3 regions of the Paenibacillus sp. JGP012 genome follow, and region 2 is predicted to be linked to each of the others. Evidence: riboswitches for the same ligand, from Rfam matches in the RefSeq annotation. Region 2 holds a riboswitch; each other region holds the start of a gene.
The links. A riboswitch is a leader RNA that binds a small molecule or an ion and turns the genes downstream of it on or off. The one in region 2 is predicted to bind S-adenosylmethionine.
Positions count from the first base shown of each region.

Region 1 (3,284 bases), on a different contig from region 2:
CGTTGCTCTCGGTATTGATGTGGGTCAAGAAACCGAGTTTGAGAAAAAAATTGCGGAGCAGGGAGGACGTTATCCCAAGCTGGACAATGTAACAGCTACCGTTCAGATTGCGCCAGGATATTCCAGCAGCCAAAAAAGTGAGCAGTCAGGATCACCTGCATCCGGTAAAACGTCTTATTCCAATGAACGGCTTTCTGGTGATTCCTTGCTGCAGATTTTCCGTCAGTTTGCCTTGCGCCGTGATCGCCCTCTCATTGGACATCACCTTAAGGTCATTGTGATTTCCAAGGATATTGCCAAAAAATACGGGCTGGATCAGCTGCTGGATTTTATACTGCGCGATAACGACATTCGCCCGAACTGTCTGGTGCTGATCAGTCATCATCGTGCGGTAGATGTGCTTACATCTAATGACCCGTCACGCATTCCGGCATTTTATCTTACGGGGATTACGAATAATTATTATATTTCCAACAAAATTCTGGAGCCTGTATCGCTCGCGAAGCTTGATGCCCAGATGCAATCCGAGTCGAGTTTTCTATTGCAGAATGTACTGAACTATAACGGGGAGGACAAGTTCTCGGGCGGCAGCATCTTCGATGCCAAAACCAAGAAGTTTATCGGTGAGCTTGACCAAACGGATCTGGAGGCTCTGTCCTGGCTCAGACCAAATCAAAAGGGTGGAGTCATCAAGACCTACAGCAAGGAAGGATTTACGGTAATCTATGAGATCAAAAAGAAAAGAACCAAGATTATTCCGAAAGTAGTTGGTGATGACATTTCATTCCACATTAAAGCCGAATCTGATGGTTGGATGATGGAGGATTGGCGAGCTCCGGAAAAGGAGGAGAAGGGAGCTTATCGGGATGATTTGGAAAAGGATTTTGCAAAATTGGTTGAACAGCAGATTAAGGATATGTTGTATAAACTCCAGCATACGTATCAGGTGGATGTTGCCGATTTTCGGGACACAATTCGAATCAAATATCCGAAGACATGGAAGAAGGTGAAGGATCACTGGGATGAGGTGTTTGCGAAGGTGCCCATCACATATGAGGTCAAGACCAGAATTGTGAATCCGGGGTCTTCTACAGAGTAGCTCGTTGGAATTTTGTAGAGGGAGCAGGCTATTGGAACAGGATGCAGGCGTAATTCTATTTAAATGTTGACACATCAGGTGGCAGTCGATATAGTTATAAAAAATCATTTTCTTATCCAGAGAGGTGGAGGGACTGGCCCTTAGAAACCTCAGCAACAGATCTGAAGGATACTGTGCTAATTCCAGCGGGTGAAAGCCTGATAGATAGGAGCAGTTGTTTTTATTTGTCAGTAGAGGCGCACTCTTCGGGAAGAGTGGGTCTTTTTTGTTTGCTCTGGATGAAGAAGCAGGGAGTATGTCATATGGAGAATAACAGCGATAAAGGTCATTTTCAGCGTAAGATGCAAACGAGACATGTGGTCATGCTTTCGCTTGGCGGCGTCATTGGAACGGGATTATTCCTTAGTTCGGGGTACACGATTCAGCAGGCGGGACCGCTCGGTACCATTTTATCCTATCTCATCGGGGCACTCGTCGTGTATCTGGTTATGCTCTGTCTGGGCGAATTATCAGTATATATGCCAGAGACGGGTGCATTCCACAGCTACGCAGCCAAATATATCGGCCCAGCTACAGGTTATACGGTTGCCTGGCTGTACTGGCTGACCTGGACAGTCGCACTGGGCTCAGAATTTACGGCAGCCGGGCTGCTGATGCAGCGCTGGTTCCCGTCCGTAAATGTCTGGATATGGAGTGCACTGTTTGCTCTGATGATTTTTCTGTTTAATGCGTTCACGGTTAAACTGTTTGCCGAATCCGAATTTTGGTTCTCCTTGGTGAAGGTGATGACGATTGTGCTCTTTATTATTATTGGCGGGGCTGCCATGTTTGGGATTATTCCGATGGCAGATGCGTCTCCGGCGCCACTCTTTACCAACATTACAGCATCAGGTTGGTTTCCGCATGGAGCCACAGCCATATTAATGACGATGCTGGCCGTGAACTTTGCCTTTTCGGGTACAGAGCTGATTGGCATTGCTGCCGGAGAGACGGAAAACCCGGAAAAAAACATTCCAAAAGCCATTCATACGACATTATGGCGTCTGATTATTTTCTTTATCGGTACAATTGTTATTTTGTCTGCGCTGCTGCCGATGTCGGACGCAAGCGTGCTGGAAAGTCCATTTGTAGCCGTGATGGAACGGATTGGTGTTCCGTATGCGGCAGACATTATGAATTTTGTTATTCTAACGGCGATTCTTTCCGCAGCTAACTCGGGATTATATGCTTCCTCACGAATGTTATGGTCACTGGCAGATAAAAAGACCATCTCTCCATCGTTTGCGCGCTTGACCAAGCGTGGTGTGCCGTTCAACGCGCTGGTGCTCAGCATGGCTGGTGGTGCGCTGGCATTGCTGTCCAGCATCATTGCACCTGGAACCGTGTATATTACACTTGTCTCTATCTCGGGTCTTGCTGTAGTGGCGGTATGGATGAGCATCAGCGTGTCTCAGTATATGTTCCGCAGACAGTATCTGCGAGAAGGAAACAAAGTGCAGGATCTGGTTTACCGGACACCGCTATATCCAATCGTACCTATCGTTTCATTTTTGCTGTGCCTGGCCTCCTGCATCGGCATTGCTTTTGATCCGACACAGCGAATTGCTTTATACTGCGGTATTCCATTCATTATTCTGTGTTACATCGTATATTACCTGACAGATCGTACGAAGAAGAAAAGAGGGTTGACCCCATGACTAAAATGGAGCAAACGAATGATATCAATGTAATTCAACGTATTCTGAACGACTATCCACTCATGATTCTGGATGGTGCACTGGCTACGGAGCTTGAGCAGCATGGCTGTGATCTGGATGATCCGCTCTGGTCTGCACGTGTGCTGCTGGAGAACCCGGATGTCATTGTGCAGGTACACGCGGATTATTTTCGTGCAGGAGCGGATTGTGCAATTACTTCAAGCTATCAGGCCACTGTCGAAGGTTTCCGCAAGCGTGGCATTGGAGAGAAGGCTGCGCTGGAGTTGATTCGCAAGACGGTAGAGCTTGCTGCAAAGGCGAGAGATGACGTGTGGGCAGAAGTGCAGGGTGTCACAGTAGAAGGCGGCAGTTCAACGAGACCACTTGCAGAAGTGTCTTCGGGACGTGCCGAGAACGTGGGAAACGAGCAGAGTGAAAATCGTACAGGTGAGCATACGGGTGGTGAGAAGCTGGGTCGTCCGCGCCCT
Region 1 covers NZ_JACHKG010000006.1:64,100-67,383, forward strand. The annotation lists gene HNR77_RS10085 (Ger(x)C family spore germination protein) at 1-1,099, shown strand, start outside; SAM riboswitch class I at 1,209-1,310, shown strand; gene mmuP (S-methylmethionine permease) at 1,402-2,796, shown strand; gene mmuM (homocysteine S-methyltransferase) at 2,802-3,284, shown strand, end outside.
Region 1: it holds a riboswitch for S-adenosylmethionine, as region 2 does, so the genes downstream of both, mmuP (S-methylmethionine permease) here and metA (homoserine O-acetyltransferase MetA) in region 2, are expected to answer to the same signal.

Region 2 (3,284 bases):
GAAACGGAACGTAATGTTGGTTAGCTCGGTAGTGCTTAGGAAAAATAGATACCAAAAAGACGAAGTCGTTCCCGGTGAGGGGCGCTTCGTCTTCCATTTCAAATCCAGTCTTTTTTGCGAAAAATAAAGAACATCGTCAGGCCGAGTGTAATCATGAGGCCAATGACAGCGTAATAACCATATCTCCAGTGCAGCTCAGGCATGTTATCAAAGTTCATCCCGTATATTCCGGTAATCACGGTCAGCGGCATGAAGACAGTTGTAATGGCCGTAAACACGCGCATGATCTCATTCGCCCGGTTTGCGATACTGGATTGATAGGCTTCTCGCAAGTTGCCCATCAGGTCGCGGTACGTTTCGAACGTTTCCGAAATTTTCACGGCATTCTCATAAATGTCACTGAAATATTTTTGCAGCTGATCATCAATCAGACGCAGGTCTTTTTTGTTCAGGGTGTTGATAACCTCTTTCTGAGGCCCAAGCACTTTTTTCAGCCACAATATTTCACTTCGCAAACCGATAATTTCATTCAGATGTGATTTCTTGGTGTGCATCAGAATGTCTTCTTCCAGCTTCTCGATGCGAGCTTCAATTCGGTCACCAACGGTGAAATAATTGTCTACAATCAAGTCAACCAGCAAATAGAGAAAGCGATCGGGACTGTTGATCTCCTGTTCCCACAGGATCGGCTTCAGCATCCGTAATTCACTGACCTTCTGTTTCGTTACACTGATAATGAAATGTCTGCCGAGAAACAGATTGACTGCCCGCAGAAAGATCTCTTCATCATCAAAGCGAATGCTGTTGATCACGATAAAATAATGATTTTCATAAATTTCAATCTTTGGACGCTGCTCCTCATCACTCAAGCAGTCCTCCACAGCCAGATCATGCATGGAGAACAGGGGCTGCAGCACAGCCAGATCATCTACGTCTGCATCGATCCAGTAAAAACCTTCAGCCGGTGGAGTCAGCGCTTGCTGGATGTCATCCACCGGAATAAATACACCGTTATTAACCAACCGGATTTTCATGTAATCTACTCCTTCTGCACCCGCCATCAAGGCGGATTTCATCATTAATATGGGCGCAAAAGAACAGATCAGCCGGTCGGCAGCGAAGCCCGATGTACAGGTCTCCGCTTGTTTACGTTCAATCTATAATCAAACGGAAAAAACGGCCCGCTGCCGATGCTGATATCCATTCTCTATGCAGTTGTTCGGAAATCGACTGCCAATTGGGCCTCGGGTCGCCATCCATTTAATATGTCACCTCTCACATAAGGGCTTATAAACACTTGTCTAGTATACCGCTGGTCCAGAGTGCTTTCAAGCGCAAAATGTGTCTATTTCGCGCTCTGAGGCAGTGTATGATTACGGAGTAGAATCGGTTCCGAATTCGGTATCAGAAACACCTAACTGCATCTTGACGTGAGGGCCTGAATGTTTTAAAGTAAAAGTTAATAAATTTGAATTATAATTGAATACAGCGAAATCTTATCAAGAGTAGGTGGAGGGACTAGCCCGATGAAACCCGGCAACCGGCGATATACCGCACGGTGCTAATTCTTGCAGCGACCAAGCATCCTTGTGGTGCTGTTGTAACTGAGAGATGAGAGAGGCGCATATCTGTTTACATATGACCTTTCTCGGAATCCGAGAGAGGTCTTTGTTGTATGCCCCAACTTCTCAGCAGTGATTTTCGCGGCAAATGTGATCTATGACGACCAAGGAGGAATCAACTCACCATGCCAATTAAAATTCCGGACACACTACCAGCTAAAGAAGTGCTTGAAGGGGAGAATATCTTTGTCATGGACGAATCGTCCGCATACAAGCAGGATATTCGTCCACTGCGCATTGCTATTCTGAATCTGATGCCTACCAAAGAGACTACCGAAACACAATTGCTGCGTCTGGTGGGGAACACACCCATTCAGGTGGATGTGGTGCTTGTGCATCCCAAATCTCATACCTCCAAAAATACGTCTCAGGAATATCTGGACATGTTCTACAAAACATTTGATGAGATCCAGCACCGCCGTTTCGACGGCATGATTATTACAGGTGCGCCGGTGGAGCAATTGGATTTTGAGGACGTTAATTATTGGAAGGAGATTCAGGAAATTTTTGAATGGACCAAAACCAATGTAACGTCGACCATGCATATCTGTTGGGCATCCCAGGCTGGTTTATACCACCATTTTGATGTACCCAAAGTTCCGCTGGATGAAAAATGTTTTGGGGTATTCCCGCATACGATCAACAAACCCCATGTTCCACTGCTCCGGGGATTTGATGAGGTGTTTAACGTGCCTCACTCTCGCCATACAGACGTAAGACGTGAGGATATCGAAAAAAACGACAGGCTTGAAATTTTAGCCGAGTCCGAGGAAGCAGGCGTATTTCTGGTAGCTACGAAGGATGGGAAACAAATTTTTGCTACAGGACATGCCGAGTACGATCCGTTCTCTTTAAAATGGGAGTATGACCGTGATGTAGCCAAAGGATTGGATATCGCACTGCCTAAGCATTATTATCCGAACGATGATCCGTCCCAAATCCCTCCGGCTACCTGGCGTGCACACGCCAACTTATTATTCTCTAACTGGCTCAATTACTATGTGTATCAGGAAACACCTTATGATATTGGTCCGCAAATCTAATCGTGATTACAGGAGGATGCAGTAATGGAAGATAACAAGTTGAAGATTGAAAGCCGTTTAGCTCAGATTGGGTCCATCAATGAACCGGTTACAGGAGCCGTTAACTTTCCGATTTATCAATCCACTGCGTTTCGCCACCCGAAGCTGGGACAAAGCACCGGGTTTGATTACATTCGTACAACCAATCCAACACGTAAAGTGCTGGAGGAGGCTGCAGCGGCACTGGAATCCGGTGATGCAGGCTTTGCCTGTAGCTCAGGCATGGCGGCGTTGCAAACGATCTTTGCGATGTTCAGTCAAGGAGATCATCTGATTGTTTCACTTGATCTGTACGGCGGAACATATCGACTGCTGGAGCGAATTCTGTCTCGCTTTGGCGTAACGGCAAGTTATGTAGATACGAATGATCTGGAAGCGCTGGAGAAGGTGTATCAGCCGAACACCAAAGCTGTATTCATAGAGACCCCAACCAATCCGCTCATGATGATCACGGACGTACAAGCCGTAGCCACCTGGGCCAAAAGCCATAACCTGCTGACGATCGTGGACAACACATTGCTCACGCCGTTCTTCCAGCGTCCGATTGAACTTGGCGCAGACATTATCATTCACAGTGCTA
Region 2 covers NZ_JACHKG010000007.1:174,805-178,088, forward strand. The annotation lists gene HNR77_RS11835 (HRDC domain-containing protein) at 1-24, shown strand, start outside; gene corA (magnesium/cobalt transporter CorA) at 99-1,034, opposite strand; SAM riboswitch class I at 1,494-1,618, shown strand; gene metA (homoserine O-acetyltransferase MetA) at 1,748-2,665, shown strand; gene HNR77_RS11850 (aminotransferase class I/II-fold pyridoxal phosphate-dependent enzyme) at 2,690-3,284, shown strand, end outside.

Region 3 (3,284 bases), on a different contig from region 2:
CACGCTGGATTCATTTGAGCGCCAGATGCATGTGGACCATGACCCGGAACACGATTACAGGAAGCTTTATATCTGGACGCAAGGGCTGATATCATCATTGGATGAATTGGAGCAGAGCTATTTTGCAGCAGCCCATTTTCGTAAAAAAGTGGTTGCCGGCTATACCGAAGATATGACCTCTGCTGAAAAGGGGGAGTATGCGCGTTATGTCTATTTTTATAAGGATGCGTTTATTCGATGCTTTGCCATACTGGACAAACTGGGAACCGTTTTGAATGAAATATTCCAGTTGAATACTTCAAAGACGAAGGTGCATTTCTCTTATTATACGGTACTTAGGCAATTTGATTATCATCGGGAACACCATGCGCTTGCATTGCAATTAATCAAAATCAAGGAAAATTATCGTGAACCCATGAGCAGGCTCCGCAAGCGGCGCAATATGGAGATTCATTACATGAACTCTGAAATGCAGGATGATCTATGGCAGCTGCATCAGACGATGAAGGGGAAAGTCAAGCTGGAGGATCTGGATCAGCATTTGCTGGAGATGCAGCAGGGTGTGGATATGGTCTGTGAAACACTGCACACAGCATATCGATATATCACTCGAATCTGGCGTAAACAGGGCATGAGACGATAATGGCATCAAGCATATCACAGTAACAACATGAAATAATACCCTTTGACAAATCGGAATACTTGGACTATACTGAGTTGCAGATCACAATTTACATGGATTTGTTATTTATCTAAAATGCACTATTTAATAGAGTTTTGACATTGTAGCATTTAATGCAGTTTAAAAATGTAATATTTGATGCAGTTTGATCATTATACATGATGAACTACAAGAACCTATATTATTCTACAAACAATATATTTCTCTTATCGAGAGTGGCGGAGGGACAGGCCCGATGAAGCCCGGCAACCGATCTGTGCTGATGACATGAATGTGTTTCATTACAGATGTTAGGTGCTAATTCCTACAGAATCATAGTGAATATGATTTTGGCAGATGAGAAGGTCATTTCACGTAAAGAGCCATCTTTGTATCTGCAAAGGGCTCTTTTTTTGCGTAGAAAGGGGAGTTTTCCCTTCCTTCGGGTAAAGATATATGTAGGTGATGGGGAAGGAGCCGTACTATTGATAGAACTGGTTGGATTAACCAAAACATATGGCAGGCGTGGCAAGACAACCACGGCGTTGTCAGAGCTCGATTTAAGCATCCAGAAGGGTGAAATATTCGGCGTTATTGGCCACTCGGGTGCGGGGAAAAGCACATTGATTCGTTGCATTAACTTGCTGGAACGTCCGACAGCAGGCGAAGTATGGGTGGATGGAATTAACCTGACGGAGCTTGGCAAAAGTGAACTTCAGCAGCAAAGACGCAAGATCGGCATGATTTTTCAGCATTTCAATCTTTTGTCTTCTGCCACAGTGTACGATAACGTGGCTTTTCCGTTAAAGCTGGTGAATACACCTAAGGATGCGATTGACCGCAAGGTGAAGGAGATGCTGGCTTTGGTCGGTCTGGAGCAGCACAGCAGCAAATATCCGGCACAGCTATCGGGTGGACAGAAACAGCGGGTTGGCATAGCACGAGCGCTTGCAAGTGATCCAAGTGTGCTTCTCTGTGATGAGGCGACCTCTGCGCTTGACCCGCAGACAACGGATTCGATTCTCAAGCTGCTGCTGGATATCAACGAAAAGTATAATCTGACAATTGTGCTTATCACGCACGAGATGCATGTTATTCAGAACATCTGCGCCCGGGTGGCAGTAATTCATCAAGGTGGCATTGTGGAGCAAGGGCCAGTAACTGAAGTGTTCCTGAAGCCGCAGCATGCGATTACTCGGGATTTTGTGAGTCGTGATCGTGAAGGTGGACTGGCGCTGGAAGAAATGGTGCTTGCGAATGCCGGAACGGAGCTCGGAACGGGTGTATCATCCAAGCTGGTGAAAGTGTCGTTTCTGGGAAACAAAACGTATGAAGCGATTTTATCTCGAACGGTTCGCAAAACAGGCGTGGATTTTGCCATTCTGCAGGGCGCAATCTCTACCATCAAGCAAGTTCCCTATGGTCAATTAACTGTAAGGTTTGAGGGCGATGTTCAAGCCATTGAGCAGACGTTATCCGAGCTTGCCGCAGAAGGACTTGATGTGGAGGTGCTTCGTTAATGGATTTTTCAAAAGTAAACTGGGATGAGGTTGGCACCGCCTCTATTGAGACGTTACAAATTTTAGCTGCATCCGGCTTGTTCACCGTTCTGCTTGGTCTACCGCTTGGTGTAATTCTGTTCATGACAGGGCGGTCCGCATCAGCGAGATCTCGAGTAACCTATATTGTTTTGTCCGTCATTGTTAACATCTTACGTTCTGTACCTTTTATTATATTAATTGTTGCTCTGATTCCAGTTTCACGTGCGCTGGTAGGGACTGCTACTGGGGTGCTTGGCGTCATTCCACCTCTTGTTATCTCGGCTGCGCCGTACTTTGCACGTCTCGTAGAGAATACGTTGCGAGAAGTGGATCGCGGCGTCATTGAAGCGGCACAGGCAATGGGGGCATCCACAGGACAGATTGTCAGACGTGTGCTGCTGCCAGAAGCGCTACCGGGCTTGCTTGCCGGCATTACCATCACGATTGTGACCCTGGTATCTTACACGGCTATGGCGGGTATGGTTGGCGGCGGCGGATTGGGAACGTTGGCAATTAACTACGGATACTACCGTTATCAGAACGAAATCATGATTATATCCGTTATATCCATGATTATTCTGGTCCAGCTTCTGCAGATGCTTGGCGATCGTCTGGTCATTTATTTCACCAGGAAATAACACATAGATGAAAAAATATAAGTCGAAGGGGTTTTACAGATGAAAAAATGGTCTATTGTTCTACTCAGCTTGATGTTAATTGCAGTGCTTGCAGCTTGCGGCAACAACAAGAAATCGGACAGCGGTGCGGATAATTCAGCAGGCGCTCCGCGTACCGTTGAATTGAAAGTAGGTGCTTCACCTACACCTCATGCTGAAATTTTGGAAAGCATCAAGCCTGCACTTGAAGCACAGGGCATCCGCTTGCAGGTTGTTACATTTAACGATTACGTACAGCCAAATCAGCAGCTGGAGGATGGCAAACTGGATGCGAACTTCTTCCAGCATCAGCCGTACCTGGATGTGCAAAATAAAGAGCGCGGATTCCATCTGGTTGCTGTAACGCCGGTTCATGTAGAACCTTTTGGCGGTTATTCCAAAAAGATTAAATCGTTGGATGAACTG
Region 3 covers NZ_JACHKG010000005.1:240,955-244,238, reverse strand. The annotation lists gene HNR77_RS09315 (Cthe_2314 family HEPN domain-containing protein) at 1-643, shown strand, start outside; SAM riboswitch class I at 886-1,025, shown strand; gene HNR77_RS09310 (methionine ABC transporter ATP-binding protein) at 1,147-2,181, shown strand; gene HNR77_RS09305 (methionine ABC transporter permease) at 2,181-2,840, shown strand; gene HNR77_RS09300 (MetQ/NlpA family ABC transporter substrate-binding protein) at 2,880-3,284, shown strand, end outside.
Region 3: it holds a riboswitch for S-adenosylmethionine, as region 2 does, so the genes downstream of both, HNR77_RS09310 (methionine ABC transporter ATP-binding protein) here and metA (homoserine O-acetyltransferase MetA) in region 2, are expected to answer to the same signal.